2 regions of the Pseudomonas sp. GW822-FHT03F08 genome follow, and region 2 is predicted to be linked to the other one. Evidence: predicted binding sites of a transcription regulator. Region 2 holds the regulator's gene; the other holds the start of a gene.

Region 1 (9,799 bases), on a different contig from region 2:
CCGCCGACGTAGTTCACGGCTTCTTGCTGCCGGGGATTGAGTCGGGACATACGAAAATTCGGGAGTCGTTGACGAAATGGGCCGGCATTTTAACAGGCTCAGCGATTTGTGCTGCTCTCTCCGACTTGTGACGCAGCACGCGATTCAAATTTGCCGGTTTTGTTACTTTCACGCAGGATGCGCGGTGATTTTGCGGCTAATGTTCTCATTCGTGACACAAAATAACGTTTTGATAACCGTTGTCATTTGGTCATTGGTTGGCAGAACGGCATAATGCCCGCCGCCCACATCATTGCAGAGTCTAGGGAGTCAGCTTGACTACGCCTGTCGAACCCTTGCGTTTGCTGCTACTGGCCGAAGAGCCAGCGTGGACAGCGTTATTGCGCGAGTGTCTGGCTCCGTTGGGGAGTGCGGCGGTGCTGATCAGCGCGCCGAACTGGGAGTCGGTCAGCAGTCTGTTCGAAGACAACCGCCATGCGGTGTTGTTGACCGTTCCTGCTTTGCAGCCGGCGCCCGGCCGGTGCAACCTGCCGACGGTGTTGCTGCTGGAGCACGAGCCGGCGACCGCACCCGACGGCGTCAGTGACTGGCTGGTGTTCGATGCCCTCGATGCCGGCATGCTTCGCCGTTGCCTGCGCCATGTGCGCGAACGCGGCGTGCTGGAAAACACCCTGCAACGCCTGGCCGAACAGGATCCCTTGACCGGCATCGCCAACCGTCAGGGTTTCCAGACCCTGCTCACGGCTCGGCTGGCCGAAAACGACGGTCGAGGCCTGGCCCTCGGGCACCTCGATCTCGACAACTTTCGTCACGCCAACGACGCCCTCGGCCATCAGGCCGGCGACCGCCTGATCCTGCAAGTCGTCGCACGGCTGAAAAGCCAGCTGGAGGCCGGCGATCAACTGGCGCGCCTGGGCAGCGACGAATTCGCCTTGCTGATCGACACCCGCCGCGCCCCGCAACGGGCTGAATGGATGGCCGAACGCATCACCGAAGCCTTGGCCGAACCTTACTGGGTCGATGGCGAAAGCCTGCTGATCGGTTCCAGCCTCGGTATCGCCCATGCCCGCGCCCAGGGCGGCGCCGATCCGTTGATGTGGCACGCACACATCGCCATGCAACAGGCCAAGAGCACGCAAGGCTGCACTTTTCACATCTTCAACGAGCGGATCAACCGCAATGCGCGAAGCATGGCCGACCTCGAAAGCGAGCTGCGCCGGGCCTTGCGTCGCGATGAGCTGGAGCTGCATTACCAGCCGCGTCTGAACATGCAGGACGGCCAGATTGTCGGCCTCGAAGCGCTGGTGCGCTGGCGTCACAGTGAGCGCGGCTTGCTGCCACCGAGCGAATTCGTGCCGCTGGCCGAGCAGAGCGGTCTGATCGTACCGCTGGGTTACTGGGTGATTTCCCGGGCCCTGCGTGACATGCAGGCCTTGCGCGAACGCGGATTACCGGCGCTGCACATGGCGATCAACCTGTCGTTCCGCCAGTTCCAGGACAGCCAGTTGCTGCCGACGCTCAGTCGTCTGATCGCCGAGCGCGGTGTCGAGGCGCAGTGGCTGGAATTCGAACTCACCGAAACCGCCGTGATGCGCCGCAGCGACTTGGTCAAACAGACCATGGACGCCCTTGGCCGCCTTGGCGTGCGCTTCTCGCTGGATGACTTTGGCACCGGATTCTCGTCGTTCGTGCACCTCAACAGCCTGCCGATCACCTTGCTGAAGATCGACAAGAGCTTCGTCGGCGGCATGGAGCAGCGCGAAGAGAACCGCAAACTGGTGCACGCGATGATCAACCTCGCGCACAACCTGCACCTGGAAGTGGTGGCCGAAGGGGTGGAAACCCCGGAGCAGATGGAATTGCTGCGCGGGTTCGGCTGCGATCAGGTGCAGGGGTATCTGATCAGCAAGCCGTTGCCGCTGGCGGAGCTGGTTGAATACCTGACCTTCGATGCGAGTCAGCAGCCACCGCTGGAAATCGTGGTTTAACCACAGAACCCTGTGGGAGCAAGCCTGCCCCCACAGGGAAACACCTATTCAGGCTGGGCGACGGCGAACGGCTTCGAGGGTGCAGGCTCCAGGCGAATCATCCGCTTCATTTTCCATTCGAACGCCAGCGTCAGGCTGATCGCCGCGCAGGCCAGCCCCAGCGCCAGTCCCCACCAGACGCCAGTTGGCCCCCAATGCAGATGGAACGCCATCAGCCACGCCGCCGGCGCGCCGATCAGCCAGTAGCAACCGAGTCCGACCAGAAACGTGGTTTTGGCATCCTTCAGCCCACGAATACAGCCCATGGCAATGGTCTGCGTGCCGTCGAACAGCTCGAACCACGCCGCCACGGCGAGCAGGCTCACGGCCAGACGAATCACTTCGGCAAACGCCGGGTCGTTATGGTCGAGGAACAAACCGACCAGCTGATTCGGCAGCAACCAGAACACCATCGCAAACCCCAGCATCACCACTGCACCGAAGACGATGCCGACCCGCCCGGACATCCGCGCATCGTTCAATTGCCCGGCGCCGTAATGCTGGCCGACGCGCATGGTGATCGCATACGACATCCCCGCTGGCACCATGAACGCCACCGAGACGATTTGCAGGGCAATCTGGTGCGCCGCCAGTTGGGTACTGCCCATGGTGCCCATGCACAGCGCCGCGAAAGCGAACAACCCGACTTCCACCGCGTAGGTGCCGCCAATCGGCAGACCCAGGCGCCAGAGTTCTTTCAGGTACTGCCGGTTTGGCCGCGACAGGCCCTCGCGCAGCGGGTAAGCGTCATAGGCCGGATGCCGACGGATATGCCACGCCAGCGCCAGTGCCATGCAGTTGGCGACAATCGCCGTGACCAGTCCGATACCGGTCAGCCCCAGTTTCGGCAGGCCGAACATGCCGGTGATCAGCGCGTAATTGAGCAGGAAGTTGGCCACGGTGCCGGCGAGGCTGATGACCATCACCGGTGTCGCCCGGCCGATGGCGCTGGTGAAGCCGCGCAGGGCCATGAAGCTCAGGTAGCCGGGCAGGGCAAACGGCAGCGCGATCAGAAACTGCCCGGCCGCGTTGACGTTGGTCTCGGTCTGGCCGAACAGCAACAGCACCGGTTTCAGATTCCACAGCAGCAGCCCGGCACCGAGCGCCATCAGCCACGCCAGCCACAACCCGGCCTGGGTCAGTTTGGCGGCGCCGATAATATCGCCGGCGCCCTGACGGATTGCCACCAGGGTGCCGACCGCCGCGATCACGCCGATGCAGAAGATCGACACGAACGAATAGCTCGCGGCGCCCAGACCGCCACCGGCCAGCGCTTCGGGGCTGAGGCGGGCCATCATCAGGGTGTCGGTCAGCACCATCAGCATGTGTGCCAACTGCGAGGCAATCAACGGCCCCGCCAGCCGCAGGATGGCCCAGAGTTCGGTACGCACAGGACGCTGCATGGTGTTCACATCCGTATAGAGAGGGAGCAAGAGACCGTCGATTCTCAGGGTTTGGCGCGGCTTGCACAAAGGGATAAAAAGGATGGGTGGCATGATTAAAACTCATCCAGGAGCAATTCTGCTAAGTTGGCGCAATCCCGCCATTGGAGCGCTGTACATGTCCCGTCGCCTTCCACCCTTGTATGCCCTGCGCGCATTCGAAGCGGCGGCACGCCACAGTTCGTTCACCCGGGCAGCCGAGGAGTTGTCGATCACTCAGAGTGCGGTGAGCCGGCACATCCGCACACTCGAAGAGCACTTCGCCTGCCGCCTGTTCCATCGCAGCGGACGCAATTTGCAACTGACGGAATCGGCGCGCCTGCTGCTGCCGGGCATCCGCGAGGGGTTCGCCGCGCTGGAGCGAGCCTGCAATACCTTGCGCGCCGAAGATGACATCCTGCGCATGAAGGCCCCGTCGACCCTGACCATGCGCTGGTTGCTGGCGCGGCTCAGTCGCTTTCGCCATTTGCAGCCGGGCAATGAAGTGCAACTGACCAGTGCCTGGATGGACGTGGATTCGGTGGACTTCAACAACGAACCTTTCGATTGCGCGGTGCTGCTGAGCGACGGGCATTTTCCGCCGGACTGGGAGGCCAGCCTGCTGTTTCCGGAAGAGCTGATTCCGGTGGGCGCCCCGAGTCTTTTGCACGACCAGCCCTGGGATGTGGCGCGACTGGCCAGCGCCGAATTGCTGCACCCGACGCCGGATCGCCGCGACTGGCGCAGTTGGCTGGAGCACATGGGACTGTCGGATCAGGTATCGCTCAAGGGCGGGCAGGTGTTCGATACCCTGGAACTGGGGATGATCGCGGCGGCCCGGGGTTATGGCGTGTCGATGGGTGATTTGCTGATGGTGGCCGAGGATGTCGCGCAAGGGCGTTTGAGTCTGCCGTGGCCGACGGCAGTTGCCAGTGGCCTGAATTATTACCTGGTGTGGCCAAAGACCCGTCCGGGAGGTGAACGTTTGCGCCGGCTCAGCGACTTCCTGCAAGGCGAAGTCCACGCCATGGTGTTGCCGCCGGTCACGCGCTTGAGCTGAAACGTTCGAGCCGCCACAATGCCGGCCTTCGGCCATAACCCCGCTGTGCACTCAAGTATTCGGCTTTACCGCCGAATACGTGCAAGTGGGACCGTCGTGCCGGTTCCAGGCTTCACCCCCATTATTAGAATTTTCCGAGCCGCGATCAGGGAGGATCCGCAGACTCGGCCAGGAGCTGTCCATGTCTCAACCTCGCGCCCGGATCGCCTCGCAGCTGGGCCTCGCGCTCGCCGTGATACTGGCGGTTGTCATCAGTGGCAGTACGGTGTTCGCCCTGCGTTCGCTGGACACCGCCAACCTCGCCACCCGTGAAGAACACCTGGCCAGCGAGGCACGTCTGCTCGCCGACCAGTTGAGCACCTTCCACGGCACGCTGCGTGAAAGCACCCAGCGCCTGAGCGGGTTGTTCGAGAAGCGCTTCAGCGCGGGCCTGAGCATTCACCCGAGCGAGCCGGTCAGTGTGGCGGGCACCCAGACCCCGGGCCTGCACCTGGGCAGCGAAGTGTTGAACAACAACTTCAAGGAAGTCGACGAGTTCAAGCAGATGACAGCGGGCGTTGCCACGCTGTTCGTGCGCAGCGGCGAAGACTTCGTGCGGGTCAGCACCTCGCTGACCAAACAGGATGGCACCCGCGCCATCGGCACCTTGCTCGATCACGCTCACCCGGCTTATGCGAAGTTGATGGCGGGGCAGGGCTACGTCGGCCGTGCGCTGCTGTTTGATCGCTCCTACATGACTCAGTACACCCCGGTGCGTGACAGCAGCGGCAAGGTGATCGCGGTGTTGTTCGTCGGCTTCGATTACACCGACGCGCAAAACGCCCAGTTCGATAACCTCAAGCGTTTCCGCATCGGCCAGAGCGGCTCCCTGGCGCTGCTGGACGAACAAAACAAGTGGCTGGTTGCGCCAGCGGGCGTGCAGGCGCCGGATCAAGCGGTCCCGGTGGTCAACGGTCTGGCGAAGACGCCGGGCAAGGGCCGGTTCTGGAGCGACAAGTCCGAAGACTTCTACAGCATCGCCGTACCGTTCGAGGGTGGACCGTGGTCGGTGGTGGCGAGCATGCCGAAATCCGAGATCCGCGAAGTGACCTGGAGCGTTGGCATCCAGTTGGCCATCGGCAGCCTGCTGGCGATGCTGATTGCGGTCGGTTCGGCGGTGTGGCTGCTGCGCAGCAAACTGCAACCACTGGGTGATCTGGTGCGTCAGGCGGAAGCCCTGGGTGCCGGCGATCTGAGCGTGCGGCTGAACGTGTCGAGCAACGATGAAATCGGTCAGTTGGCCCGTGCCTTCAACCAGATGAGCCAGGCGCTGTCGACGATGGTCGAGCACATCCGCCGCGCTTCGGAAGAGGTCAACAGCCGTGCGCAGGCGCTGTCCGGTCTGTCCGGCGGCGCGTATGAAGGCATGGAGCAGCAGTCCGGCGAGATCACCAGCATGGCGGGTGCGGTTGAAGAGTTCTCCGCCACCTCGCTGAACATTGCCGACAACATGGGCAACACTCAGCGTCTGGCCCAGGAAAATGCCCAGCAAACCCAGATCGGTCGCAGCTCGATGGAAGAAGCGTCGTCCTCGCTGGAACAGATTGCCGGCGCGCTGAACACCACGGCGACTGTAATCAACACGCTCGGTCAGCGCTCCCAGGAAATCGGCGGCATCGTCAGCGTGATCACCTCGATTGCCGAACAGACCAACCTGCTGGCACTCAACGCTGCGATTGAAGCGGCCCGTGCCGGTGAACAGGGTCGCGGCTTTGCTGTGGTGGCTGACGAAGTGCGCAATCTGGCGTCGCGCACGCGTCAGGCGACTGACGAAATCTCCGGGATGATCCACAGCATCCAGCAGGAAACCGGCAACGCCATCAGCACCATGGAGCAGGGCAACGTGCTGATGCAGGAGGGCCTGTCGCGTAATGCCAACGTCGCGTCGGCGCTGGCGCGGATCGATGAGCAGAGTCGTTCGGCGGGTCAGCAGTTCGCGGCGATCACCACCGCGACTCAGGAGCAGAGCAGCACCGCGACGTTGTTGAGCAGCAATCTGCAGAGCATCGCGATGGCCAACAGCGAGCAGCGCGAGGTGGTGTCGAACCTGGCCATTACGGCGAAGGAGCTGGAAAGCCTGGCGGCCGACCTGCGCCAAGAGGTCGACCGCTTCCGCTGAAATGGCGTATCCGCTTATTGGTACGCGCAGAGGTCTTCGCTGGAGTCGACCTCTCCCCATTCTCCTGTGTAGGCAACGGCTTCGACGGGAACCTGGCCAGCATCGATGACGCGTTGCAGGGTGTTGGTCATGTGCATCTTGTCGCGTTGTTCCGGGGTCAGTTCGGCTCGTAGCCGAACGACCTCTGCCCAGCCCTCGGGGGTGAAGCGCAGCAGTCCCATGTATTGGCCCTGAACTTCGTCCACCGATTGCGGCTTGTTGCCGATTTCCGCCAGCGTGCCGGCGTCGGTCAGGCGGAACGTTTCGGCATCCAGTAACGGGTCGCCGAAACGTTGCGTCCACAGTTCCAGCCAGTTGGGGTCATAGGTCACCGCCAGTGATGCCGTGTTGGCCATCAACGACTGAACGGCCGCCGGGCTGTAGAAAATATCGGAATAACTCACGAGGCACGGCTGCCCCTGCAGCCACGATTCGGCGCAGGCCAGTGACGACACCATGTTGGTGTCCGCCCAGCGCGGGTTGTGAAACTCGATCAGGCCACGGTTGGCCAGCAACTCACGCTTATAGCCGGTGACCACGGCGATTTCACTGATACCGGCCGCGCGCAGGGACTCCAACTGCCATTCGAGCAGGGGTTTGCCCCGCAACTCGACCAGGCACTTGGGCCGCTCATCCGTGAGGCTTTTCATGCGACTGCCACGTCCGGCAGCCAGAATAATGGCTTTCACAACACGTCTATCCCGTGGGTTATTGAGAGGAGTGGGGTTCGCCGAACAACTGCCGGATTCGCTGAAGATCGTGGAAGGCAAAATCCGCTTCACGTTCCGGGTGCCACATCCAGCCTTCCCACGGCAGCTGGAGGTGGCGGATGGCTTCGATTTCCCCGTCTTCGCTGCGCGCCATGACTTCAAACCCCTGCGGGCAACTGGCAAGAGCGAGGCCGTGATAGCTGTTCACTTCGGCGACGATCCGGCCGGACAACTGATGCCGGGTTCGCACATGACCGGTGACCGGTTTCAGCTCGCCGCCGGACCAGTGCGCCAGCATCTGCATGCCGCGACAAATGCCCAGCACTGGCAACTGACGCACGCGCGCGTGATCCAGCAGCTCGCTTTCGGTACGGTCGCGGGCCGGGCACTGACCGATGTCATTGCCCCCCGACAGCACAATGGCGTGTGGCGCGACAGCCGCCAGCCAGTGATCGAGCGGCAAACCGTTGGGCACCGGCACCGGGACAAAACCGGCTGCCAGAAGGAAACCGATCAGTCGCTGATCCAGCGCATCACGGGTTTCTCCGCGTTCCGGATGACTGTCCACTCGCTGACTGACGGCGACAACCTTCATGTCATCATCTCCACCCGGCGGCCCGGGCAATCCAGGTGCAGGAAATCTGCGGTCGACCAGCGCCGGTAAAGCACTTCCCCCGCACCAATGACGGCCGGCAAGCCCAGTTCGCCGGCACGGATCGCCATGTGCGAATTGGCACCGCCCCACGCTGTGATCAATCCGGCAATCGGGTAGGCGAACAGCCAGTCGAACCCCGGATCCGCGTTGGGAATGCAGACGATCGCCCCGGCGAGTTTGTCCCGGTCGTCGCACAGCACCACCGGCGCGGTCACGCGTTTCTGGGTGATGAAATTGGGCGCCGTTTCCGGCCACTCGAAACTCCAGACATCTTCCGGTCGGGTGATCACCGGCGGCAGGGAGACCTTGAGCGTCTCGGCATAGCGCGCCTTGCCCTGTTCGATGCTGCGCAGCAGCACCTCTTTCGGATCCGCTGCCGCCACGTGCAGTTCGGTGAAGGCGCGGATATCGCAATAGGCCAGGTCTTCGCGACCGATGCCGTGCTCGGCACCGACTTGCGCAATCAACGCCAGCGCGTCGGAGAGATTGCGGGTGAAGTGAAACTTGGCCAGTTCCCGCAGTTCGATACCGTTCTGCAGGAAGTCCAGCAAACCGACCGGATCAGGCTGCAAACCATGGGCTTCGAGCAGTTTCACGATCTCGCGCATCTGTGGCAGCGTCAGCGAAAACGGTTGAAGCGGTTCCGGAGCGGCCGGACGTTGAGTCCAGTCGAAATAGAGCTCCGGCGCTTCATCGTAGCGGGGTGAAAGGATGTCGTAGGTGCCCGGTCGCAGATGCCCGTAACGCGCCAGGAAAGTCGTCTTGTCGAGCGTCGCCCGGTCGCGTGCCAATTGCCCGCTGACGGTGGAAACACCGGCCATGAACGCATCGTAGTCTGCCTGCGAAAACACGCCCACGGACACCAGCGACCTGAGCATCTGCACGGCGACGAAGCCGGCGCGCGCCAGACCGGCGAAGGGCAGGGTGCCGTAGCGTTTCGCATCTTCCAGCAGCCAGTAAATGCGCTCCAGCGGATCGGCATCGGAAGCCAGCAACTCATCGCGGCGGGCATTGAGCACATCGAGTTTGTTGGCATCGCTGCGCCACAGACCGTCCTTGGGGTGGACGATACGGTTGGTCAGCTTGCGCAGGCTGGTGCTGATCGCGTCCAGCTCGTGGGGCTGGAAGCCTGCATCGGCGAGGCGCTCCAGTTGTTGCGACAGATCCAGGGTGTAGCACGAGAACACGATCTCGAACTCGACCTTGTCGTGGAGTGTCGGTTCAGCCAGCAACCGATCGATGTAGTAGTCGACCAGCCGCCCGGCCAGATCTTCATCAAGGTCTGCCGGAATGAAGGAGTTGAACGACAAGCGCACATCGATATAGGGCAGGCCGAAAAAATGCGGCATCAGCGGAAAGCTGCGCAAGTTGCGGTAGCCGTAGTTGTGACGCTGGTAGGCCCAGATGGAGTCGGTCACCAGGTCCCGGTACAGCGAGAGTGCCAACGGCTTGGGCCGGATACCGATGATCTCGGCCGGGTTCCAGTCAGGCATCACGCCATAGACCGTGCGCTGGCCGATCAGGAATGGATGTGGACGCATGCCGCGCGCCACTTTGCGCTGAATGCTTTCCAGACGGGCCGACTGCTCTGCATCGGATTCCGGACGGGAAGGCAGAATCAGCGGCCGGGCCTGTAACAGCCAGAGCACTTCGCCTTCGGTTTCACGGGTGACTGCAAACTCGCAGTCGACAGGCCCGCCACCGAACAGTTCCAGCAACTCTTCGAGCA
Region 2 (9,799 bases):
ACATTGCCCTGTCGATCGTCGTGCTGCTGGTCTGCGTGTACGCGTTGCGGCCGCTGGATTTCGCGGTGTTCCCGACGATCCTGCTGGTGGCGACGCTGTTGCGACTGGCGCTGAACGTGGCGTCGACGCGGGTGGTGATGCTCCACGGTCAGGATGGCCACGCCGCTGCCGGTAAGGTGATCCAGGCCTTCGGTGAGGTGGTGATCGGCGGTAACTACGTGGTCGGTATCGTGGTCTTCGCGATTTTGATGATCATCAACTTCGTCGTGGTCACCAAGGGTGCCGGGCGGATTTCCGAGGTGAGCGCGCGTTTCACCCTCGACGCGATGCCCGGCAAACAAATGGCAATCGACGCCGACCTCAACGCCGGTCTGATCGACCAGAACCAGGCCAAGGCCCGCCGTTCTGAAGTTGCCCAAGAGGCAGAGTTCTACGGTTCGATGGACGGTGCCAGCAAGTTCGTTCGCGGTGACGCCATCGCCGGCCTGCTGATTCTGTTCATCAACCTCATCGGCGGCATGGCCGTCGGTATCTTCCAGCACAACATGACCTTCGCTGACGCGGGCAAGGTTTACGCCTTGCTGACCATCGGTGACGGTTTAGTGGCGCAATTGCCATCACTGTTGTTATCTACAGCGGCAGCGATCATGGTGACCCGTGCTTCCGGTTCGGAAGACATGGGCAAGCAGATCAATCGCCAGATGTTCGCCTCGCCGAAAGCGCTGGCGGTGGCGGCCGGTCTGATGGCGGTCATGGGCCTGGTGCCGGGCATGCCGCACTTCTCCTTCCTGAGCATGGCGGCCCTGGCGGCTGGTGGCGCGTACCTGTTCTGGAAAAAGCAGAACGTCGCCAAGGTGCAGGCGCTGCAAGAGGTTCAGCGTCAGCAGGAGCTGCTGCCTTCGCCGGCCCGCGCCATGGAAACCAAGGAGCTGGGCTGGGACGACGTGACGCCAATCGACATGATCGGCCTGGAAGTCGGTTATCGCCTGATTCCGCTGGTGGACCGCAACCAGGGCGGGCAATTGCTGGCGCGGATCAAGGGCGTGCGCAAGAAACTCTCGCAGGATCTGGGCTTCCTGATGCCGACCGTGCACATCCGCGACAACCTCGACCTGGCGCCGAGTGCCTATCGCCTGACCCTGATGGGCGTGATCCTGGCCGAAGCCGAGATCTACCCGGATCGCGAACTGGCGATCAACCCGGGGCAGGTCTACGGCACGCTCAACGGCATTACCGCCAAAGATCCGGCTTTCGGCCTGGAGGCGGTGTGGATCGAAGTCAGCCAGCGCGCCCAGGCACAATCGCTCGGTTACACCGTGGTGGACGCCAGCACCGTGGTCGCCACGCACTTGAACCAGATTCTGTACAAGCACTCCAGTGAGCTGATCGGCCACGAAGAAGTGCAGCAACTCATGCAATTGCTGGCCAAGAGCTCGCCAAAACTGGCGGAAGAGCTGGTGCCGGGTGTGGTGTCGCTGTCGCAACTGCTCAAGGTGCTGCAAGCACTGCTGGCCGAACACGTGCCGGTGCGCGACATCCGCAGCATTGCCGAAGCCATCGCCAACAATGCCGCCAAGAGTCAAGATACCGCCGCTTTGGTGGCCGCTGTGCGGGTCGGCGTTTCTCGCGCCATCGTCCAAAGCATTGTAGGGACTGAGTCGGAGCTGCCAGTTATCACGCTGGAGCCAAGGTTGGAACAAATATTGCTCAATAGTCTGCAGAAGGCAGGACAAGGCTCGGAAGAGGGCGTTCTGCTGGAGCCAAGCATGGCCGAGAAGCTGCAGCGTTCGCTCATCGAAGCGGCGCAGCGTCAGGAAATGCAAGGTCAGCCGGTGATCCTGTTGGTAGCAGGCCCGGTTCGCGCGATGCTCTCGCGCTTTGGCCGCCTGGCAGTCCCTGGACTGCATGTGCTGGCCTACCAGGAAATTCCGGACAACAAGCAAGTGACCATCGTTGCGACAGTAGGGCCCAACGGCTGAGGTAGTGGTTTATGCAAGTTAAGCGTTTTTTCGCCGCCGATATGCGTCAGGCCATGAAGCTGGTTCGTGATGAGCTGGGCGCTGATGCCGCCATCATTGGCAACCGCCGCATTGCCGGCGGCGTCGAGCTGACGGCGGCGCTGGATTACAAACTGTCGGCGCTGGCGCCACGGGTTCCGAACATGGAACTCGAAGACGAGCTGCGCAAGACCCAGTCGCGCATCGTCACCGCCCAGGCCGAACTGAGCATGCGTGGTGAAGCCGACGGCAACACCAATCGCCAGTTGTTCTCCGGTCTGCCATTGACCGCCGGCCTGCCGCTGACGGCTGCCGAGCCTCTGACAGAACCGACTTACGCTGCTCCGGCGCGTCCAGCTCCGGCACCTGCGCCGGCTGCCGCTGGCGTTGATCCGCGTGCGCTGGATTCGATGCGTTTCGAACTCAACAGCCTGCGCGAGCTGATGGAAGTGCAGCTCGGCACTCTGGCCTGGAATCAGCTGCAAGGCAGCCGTCCGGCTCAGGCGAACCTTTATCGTCGTCTGCAACGCATCGGCTTGTCCGGCCCGTTGTCCCGCGACCTGCTGGCGCTGACCAGCGATATCGAAGAACCTCGTCAGGCCTGGCGCATGTTGCTGGCGCACCTGGCGCGGATGATCGCCACGCCGGAAGTCGAGCCGCTGGAAGAGGGCGGGATCATTGCCATGGTCGGTCCGGCCGGCATGGGCAAGACCACCACCCTGGCCAAACTGGCCGCCCGTTACGTGCTCAAGTACGGCGCGCAGAACATTGCGCTGGTGAGCATGGACAGCTTCCGCATCGGTGCTCAGGAACAGTTGAAAACCCTGGGCCGGATCCTCAATGTGTCGGTGACCCACGTCGACCCGGGCCAGTCCCTGGTGCAGGCGCTGGATCCACTGCTGCGCAAACGCGTTGTGCTGATCGATACCGCCGGCCTGCAGGCCAGCGATCCGGCACTGCGCATGCAGCTGGAAAGCCTGGCCGGTCGTGGCATTCGGTCGAAAAATTATCTGGTACTGGCAACCACCAGCCAGAAACAGGTTCTAACCGCCGCTTATCACAGTTACAAGCGTTGCGGGCTCGCCGGGTGCATCCTGACTAAACTGGATGAGACGGCCAGCCTTGGCGAAGTGCTGAGCCTGGCGATCAGTCATGAACTGCCGGTCGCCTACCTGACCGACGGCCCACGGATTCCGGATGATCTGCATCTGCCGCGCCGTCATCAATTGGTCAGCCGCGCCGTCAGCGTGCAAATGCAGGAAGAACCCAGCGAAGAAGCCATGGCTGACATGTTCGCTGATATCTACCACAGTCCCACCAAGCAGGTTGGCTGAGGTAATGAACAGTTTTTGTACCTACATCGATGGTCTGCCATGCATTGTTCCGGTTGTGAACGCGCAGCCAGTAATGTGGCCTCCGTCTATGCAAGACAAGGTAAAGAAATAACATGGGCAGCATGCATCCCGTACAGGTGATCGCGGTGACCGGCGGCAAAGGTGGCGTCGGCAAGACTAACGTGTCAGTGAACTTGTCCCTGGCGCTGGCAGAGCTTGGCCGTCGGGTCATGCTGCTGGACGCCGACCTGGGTCTGGCGAACGTCGACGTTCTGCTGGGCCTCACGCCCAAACGTACCCTGGCCGATGTGATCGAGGGCCGCTGCGAGCTGCGCGACGTGCTGTTGCAAGGCCCCGGCGGGATCCGCATCGTGCCGGCCGCTTCCGGCACGCAGAGCATGGTTCACCTGAGCCCGGCCCAGCATGCCGGTCTGATTCAGGCGTTCAGCGACATCGGCGACAATCTCGACGTACTGGTGATCGACACCGCTGCGGGTATTGGTGACTCGGTAGTCAGTTTCGTTCGCGCAGCCCAGGAAGTGTTGCTGGTGGTCTGCGACGAGCCGACCTCGATCACCGACGCCTACGCCCTGATCAAACTGCTGAACCGCGATTACGGCATGAACCGCTTCCGCGTCCTGGCCAACATGGCCCAGAGCCCGCAGGAAGGTCGCAATCTGTTCGCCAAGTTGACCAAGGTCACGGATCGCTTCCTCGACGTCGCCCTACAATACGTCGGTGCGGTGCCTTACGACGAAAGCGTGCGCAAGGCGGTGCAGAAGCAGCGTGCGGTCTATGAAGCCTTCCCGCGTTCCAAGTGCGCACTGGCGTTCAAGGCGATCGCGCAAAAGGTCGACACCTGGCCGCTGCCCGCCAATCCGCGCGGCCACCTCGAATTTTTCGTCGAGCGCCTCGTGCAGCAAACGGCAGGACCTGTGCTATGACCGCCAGCGGTATGAATTTCTACAAGAAGTCGGCACGTGACGCGCAGTACGAGCTGATCGAGCGTTACGCGCCACTGGTCAAACGCATTGCTTACCACTTGCTGGCGCGATTGCCGGCCAGTGTGCAGGTCGAAGACCTGATCCAGGCCGGGATGATCGGCCTGCTCGAAGTCTCGACCAAATACGACGCCAGCAAAGGCGCCAGTTTCGAAACGTACGCGGGCATCCGGATCCGCGGCGCCATGCTCGATGAAGTACGCAAGGGGGACTGGGCACCGCGCTCGGTTCACCGCAACACCCGTATGGTCAGCGACGCGATTCGCTCGATTGAAGCTAAAACCGGCCGTGACGCTAAAGATCACGAGGTTGCGGCCGAACTCCAATTGAGTCTCGACGATTACTACGGGATTTTGAACGACACCCTGGGCAGCCGACTGTTCAGTTTCGACGACCTGTTGCAGGACGGCGAACACGAAGGGCTGCACGAGGATGGCGCAAGTGCTCATCTTGAGCCGTCGCGCGATCTGGAAGATGAGCGCTTCCAGGCTGCGTTGGCGGACGCGATTGCCAATTTGCCGGAGCGTGAGCGACTGGTGTTGGCGCTGTACTACGACGAAGAGCTGAACCTCAAGGAAATCGGTGAAGTCCTTGGCGTCAGTGAATCGCGGGTCAGCCAGTTACACAGCCAGTGCGCGGCCCGCTTGCGGGGGCGTTTGGGGGAGTGGCGAGCGCGCTGAAGGCAGTGTGGGGACGCTGCGAACGAGGCTGGTGCGGTGGTGAACGGCACCGGTCTTGCTCTGTTGTGCTCCAGACAGTCATCGAGTGCTTTGCCGGATTGATTGAAATGGCGCGTCCAGGTGCTGGGCGCGTTTAAGACTGCTTGGAGGTCGAATTGAACAAAGACATGAAAATCCTCATCGTTGATGACTTCTCAACGATGCGGCGGATCATCAAGAACCTGTTGCGTGACCTTGGGTTCACCAACACCGTTGAAGCCGACGATGGCACCACTGCCATTCCGGTGCTCAACAGCGGCAGCATCGACTTTCTGGTGACCGACTGGAACATGCCTGGCATGACCGGTATCGACCTGCTGCGTCACGTGCGCGCCGATGAAAAACTCAAGCACCTGCCAGTGCTGATGGTGACTGCTGAAGCCAAGCGCGAGCAGATCATCGAAGCGGCCCAGGCCGGCGTTAACGGCTACGTGGTCAAACCTTTCACGGCTCAGGCGCTGAAAGAAAAAATCGAGAAGATTTTCGAACGCATCGGCTGATGACGCGCGGGGGAGCTATGGAGCATAACGAATCTTCACAGGGCGACTTCGAGTCGACTCTGAAAAAACACGCGGTCGAACTGGTCGAAAGCCTTGAAAAAGGCAGGTTCGGCGACGCTGTGCAACTGATCCATGAGCTCAATCAGACCCGTGACCGTGGCCTGTACCAGGAAGTGGGCAAGCTCACGCGCGAACTGCACAGTGCAATCGTCAACTTCCAGATCGACCCGCATATGCCGCAGGCCGAGGAAGTGTCGCAGATCACTGATGCGACCGAGCGTCTGGGCTATGTGGTCAAGCTGACTGAAGCTGCGGCCAACCGCACCATGGACCTGGTGGAAAGCGCCACGCCGGTGGTCAATGGCCTGGCTGACGAAGCCCAGGCATTGAGTGCCGACTGGGGACGTTTCATGCGCCGTGAAGTCGGGGCTGAAGAGTTCCGCGAGCTGGCGCGTCGGGTCGACGGTTTTCTGGCACGCAGCAGCGCGGACAACCGCGCGGTGTCGAGCAACCTCAACGACATTCTGCTGGCCCAGGATTACCAGGACCTCACAGGTCAGGTGATCAAGCGCGTGACCCAATTGGTCACCGAAGTCGAAAGCAATCTGCTCAAACTCGTGCTCATGGCCAGTCAGGTGGACCGCTTTGCGGGCATCGAACATGACCGTGCGGCAATGCTCGCTGAAAAAGATCCACAAAAACATCTCTCGCAGGGTGAAGGTCCGCAGATTCATGCCGATAAACGAGAAGACGTTGTGTCCGGTCAGGACGATGTGGACGATTTGCTATCCAGCCTTGGATTTTGAGTTTTTTTGGGTTTTTAGACCTGTAGGAGCACCCCATTAATGAGCTTCGGCGCCGATGAAGAGATCCTTCAGGATTTCCTGGTTGAGGCCGGCGAGATTCTTGAGCAACTGTCCGAACAACTGGTCGAGCTGGAAAGCCGTCCGGATGACGCAGATCTGCTCAACGCAATTTTTCGCGGTTTCCACACTGTAAAAGGGGGCGCCGGCTTCCTTCAGCTCAATGAGCTGGTGGAGTGCTGTCACATCGCCGAAAACGTGTTCGACATCCTGCGCAAGGGTGAACGTCGCGTAGATGCAGAACTGATGGACGTGGTGCTCGAAGCGCTGGACGCGGTGAACAGCATGTTCAGCGAAGTCCGCGATCGCAGCCCGATTACTGCCGCAACCCCGGAATTGCTGGCCGCCCTGGCGCGTCTGGCTGAACCGCAATCGGCGGATGAAGCCCCGGCTTCGCCTGTTGCCGAGATGATCGAAGAACTGGTCGTCGAAGGCGATTCGGGCGATATCACCGATAACGAATTTGAACAGTTGCTGGACTCGCTGAACGCCGTCAAGGCCGAAGCCGAAGCCCCGGCGGCTGCCGCTGCGCCTGCTTCCGATGAAGCAGCCAGTGATGAAATCACCGACGCCGAATTCGAGTCGCTGCTCGACCAGTTGCACGGCAAGGGCCAGTTCGCGGCCGACGCCGTGGCACCGACAGCCGCTGCACCTTCTGCTCCGGTGGCGGGCGACAGCTCCGACATCACCGACGACGAATTCGAAGCCTTGCTCGATCAGCTGCACGGCAAGGGCAACTTTGCCGTCGATGCGCTGGAATCGGCGATTGCGTCGGTGCCTGCATCTGCTGCTCCGGCAGCGGCTGCGGCCGGTAGCGATCTGATCAGCGACCATGAGTTCGAATCGCTGCTCGACGATCTGCATGGCAAAGGCAAGTTCACTGACGTCGCCACCGGTGCCGTCGTGACGGCCGGCAATGCTTCTGCTGTTGCAGCGCCTGCCGCCAAGGCCCCGGCCGCTGCGGCAAAACCTGCTGCAAAAGCGCCTGAGCCTAAAGCCGAACCGGCCAAGCCAGCCGCCGCTGCTGCACCGGCTCCAGCCCGTGCACCGGCGACTCCGCCACCGGAAAAACCGGCGAGCGAAGCCGAAACCACCGTTCGTGTGGACACCGCACGTCTCGACGAAATCATGAACATGGTCGGCGAGCTGGTACTGGTGCGTAACCGTCTGGTGCGCCTGGGCCTGAACAGCGGCGACGAGTCGATGCAGAAGGCCGTGTCGAACCTCGACGTGGTTACCGCCGACTTGCAGACCGCGGTAATGAAGACCCGGATGCAGCCGATCAAGAAAGTCTTCGGCCGCTTCCCGCGTCTGGTTCGCGATCTGGCGCGTCAGCTCAAGAAAGAGATCAACCTGGAACTGGTGGGCGAAGAGACCGACCTCGACAAGAACCTCGTCGAGGCACTGGCCGACCCGCTGGTCCACTTGGTGCGCAACGCGGTCGACCACGGTATCGAGTCGCCGGAAGAGCGCGAAGCCTCGGGCAAGGCCCGTGGCGGCAAGGTGATCCTGGCCGCCGAGCAGGAAGGCGACCATATCCTGCTGTCGATTTCCGACGACGGCAAAGGCATGGACCCGAACGTCCTGCGTGCCATCGCCGTGAAACGCGGTGTGATGGACAAGGATGCCGCCGATCGCCTTAGCGACACCGAGTGCTACAACCTGATTTTCGCCCCGGGTTTCTCGACCAAGACCGAGATCTCCGACGTGTCCGGCCGCGGTGTGGGCATGGACGTGGTGAAGACCAAGATTTCCCAGCTCAACGGTTCGATCAACATCTACTCGACCAAGGGCGCCGGCTCGAAAATCGTCATCAAGGTGCCGCTGACGCTCGCGATCATGCCGACCCTGATGGTGATGCTCGGCAACCAGGCGTTCGCGTTCCCGCTGGTGAACGTCAACGAAATCTTCCACCTCGACCTGTCGACCACCAACGTGGTGGACGGCCAGGAAGTGGTGATCGTGCGGGACAAGGCGCTGCCATTGTTCTACCTCAAGCGCTGGCTGGTCAGCTCCGCGGCTCACGAAGAGCAGCGTGAAGGCCATGTGGTGATCCTTTCGGTGGGCACTCAGCGGATCGGCTTCGTCGTCGATCAACTGGTCGGCCAGGAAGAAGTGGTCATCAAGCCATTGGGCAAAATGCTGCAGGGAACCCCGGGCATGTCCGGCGCCACCATTACCGGTGACGGCCGCATTGCGCTGATTCTCGATGTTCCAAGCATGCTCAAGCGTTACGCCGCACGGCGTATTTGAATCCGGGGCGGCGGGGCGACAACGTCCCGCTGCACCTAATGGAGTGTTTATGGCAGTCAAAGTCCTGGTGGTGGACGATTCGGGTTTTTTCCGCCGCCGCGTCTCGGAAATTCTTTCAGCGGATCCGAGCATCCAGGTTGTCGGTACGGCAACCAACGGTAAAGAGGCGATCGATCAGGCCCTGGCCCTCAAGCCGGACGTGATCACCATGGACTACGAGATGCCGATGATGGACGGCATCACGGCAGTGCGGCACATCATGCAGCGCTGCCCGACCCCGGTGTTGATGTTCTCCTCGCTGACCCATGAAGGCGCCCGGGTAACCCTGGATGCGCTGGATGCCGGCGCGGTGGATTTCCTGCCGAAGAATTTTGAAGACATCTCCCGCAATCCGGAGAAGGTCAAGCAACTGCTGTGCGAGAAGGTTCACAGCATCTCGCGCAGTAACCGTCGTTTCAGTGCCTACAGTGCGCCGGCGCCTGCCGCTGCACCTGCGCCTGCGCCGACTCCGGCAGCGGCGCCGTCGAGCTTTGGTAGCCACAGTGCTCCGGCTCGTCCGGCACCCGCGCCTGCACCGGCTCGCGCTCCGGCGGCCAGTACTTCGTCGGCAGCGCCGAAACGCAAAGCCTACAAACTGGTGGCTATCGGCACGTCGACTGGCGGACCGGTTGCCCTGCAACGGGTTCTGACCCAGTTGCCGGCCAACTTCCCGGCGCCGATCGTGCTGATCCAGCACATGCCGGCAGCCTTCACCAAGGCGTTCGCCGAGCGTCTGGACAAGCTCTGCCGCATCAGCGTCAAGGAAGCCGAGGATGGCGACATCCTGCGTCCGGGCCTGGCGCTGCTGGCACCCGGTGGCAAGCAGATGATGATCGACGGCCGTGGCGCGGTGAAAATCCTGCCGGGCGACGAGCGTCTGAACTACAAGCCTTGCGTGGACATCACTTTCGGTTCCGCGGCGAAGTCCTACAACGACAAAGTTCTGGCGGTCGTGTTGACCGGCATGGGCGCCGACGGCCGCGAAGGCGCACGTCTGCTCAAACAGGGTGGCAGCACGGTCTGGGCCCAGGATGAAGCCAGCTGCGTGATCTACGGCATGCCGATGGCCATCGTCAAAGCGGATCTCGCGGAT

What was found. The regulator FliA, encoded in region 2, starts transcription of late flagellar genes. The targets are predictions, from matches to a motif close to CTAAAGTTTNNNNNNNNNNNGCCGNTAA.
Region 1: AC1RME_RS02070 (methyl-accepting chemotaxis protein) is a predicted target of FliA. The motif match lies at 4,559-4,586, and genes of this name have one in related genera.

Annotation. Positions count from the first base shown of each region.
Region 1 is NZ_JBXANC010000001.1:433,947-443,745, reverse strand. It holds gene rep (DNA helicase Rep) at 1-50, opposite strand, end outside; gene AC1RME_RS02085 (putative bifunctional diguanylate cyclase/phosphodiesterase) at 315-1,988, shown strand; gene AC1RME_RS02080 (NorM family multidrug efflux MATE transporter) at 2,033-3,430, opposite strand; gene AC1RME_RS02075 (LysR substrate-binding domain-containing protein) at 3,588-4,508, shown strand; gene AC1RME_RS02070 (methyl-accepting chemotaxis protein) at 4,690-6,666, shown strand; gene AC1RME_RS02065 (phosphocholine cytidylyltransferase family protein) at 6,681-7,394, opposite strand; gene AC1RME_RS02060 (gamma-glutamyl-gamma-aminobutyrate hydrolase family protein) at 7,414-8,010, opposite strand; gene AC1RME_RS02055 (PEP-utilizing enzyme) at 8,007-9,799, opposite strand, start outside.
Region 2 is NZ_JBXANC010000013.1:124,330-134,128, forward strand. It holds gene flhA (flagellar biosynthesis protein FlhA) at 1-1,979, shown strand, start outside; gene flhF (flagellar biosynthesis GTPase FlhF) at 1,991-3,331, shown strand; gene fleN (flagellar synthesis regulator FleN) at 3,445-4,275, shown strand; gene fliA (RNA polymerase sigma factor FliA) at 4,272-5,012, shown strand; gene AC1RME_RS27165 (chemotaxis response regulator CheY) at 5,180-5,551, shown strand; gene AC1RME_RS27170 (protein phosphatase CheZ) at 5,569-6,357, shown strand; gene AC1RME_RS27175 (chemotaxis protein CheA) at 6,397-8,667, shown strand; gene AC1RME_RS27180 (protein-glutamate methylesterase/protein-glutamine glutaminase) at 8,717-9,799, shown strand, end outside.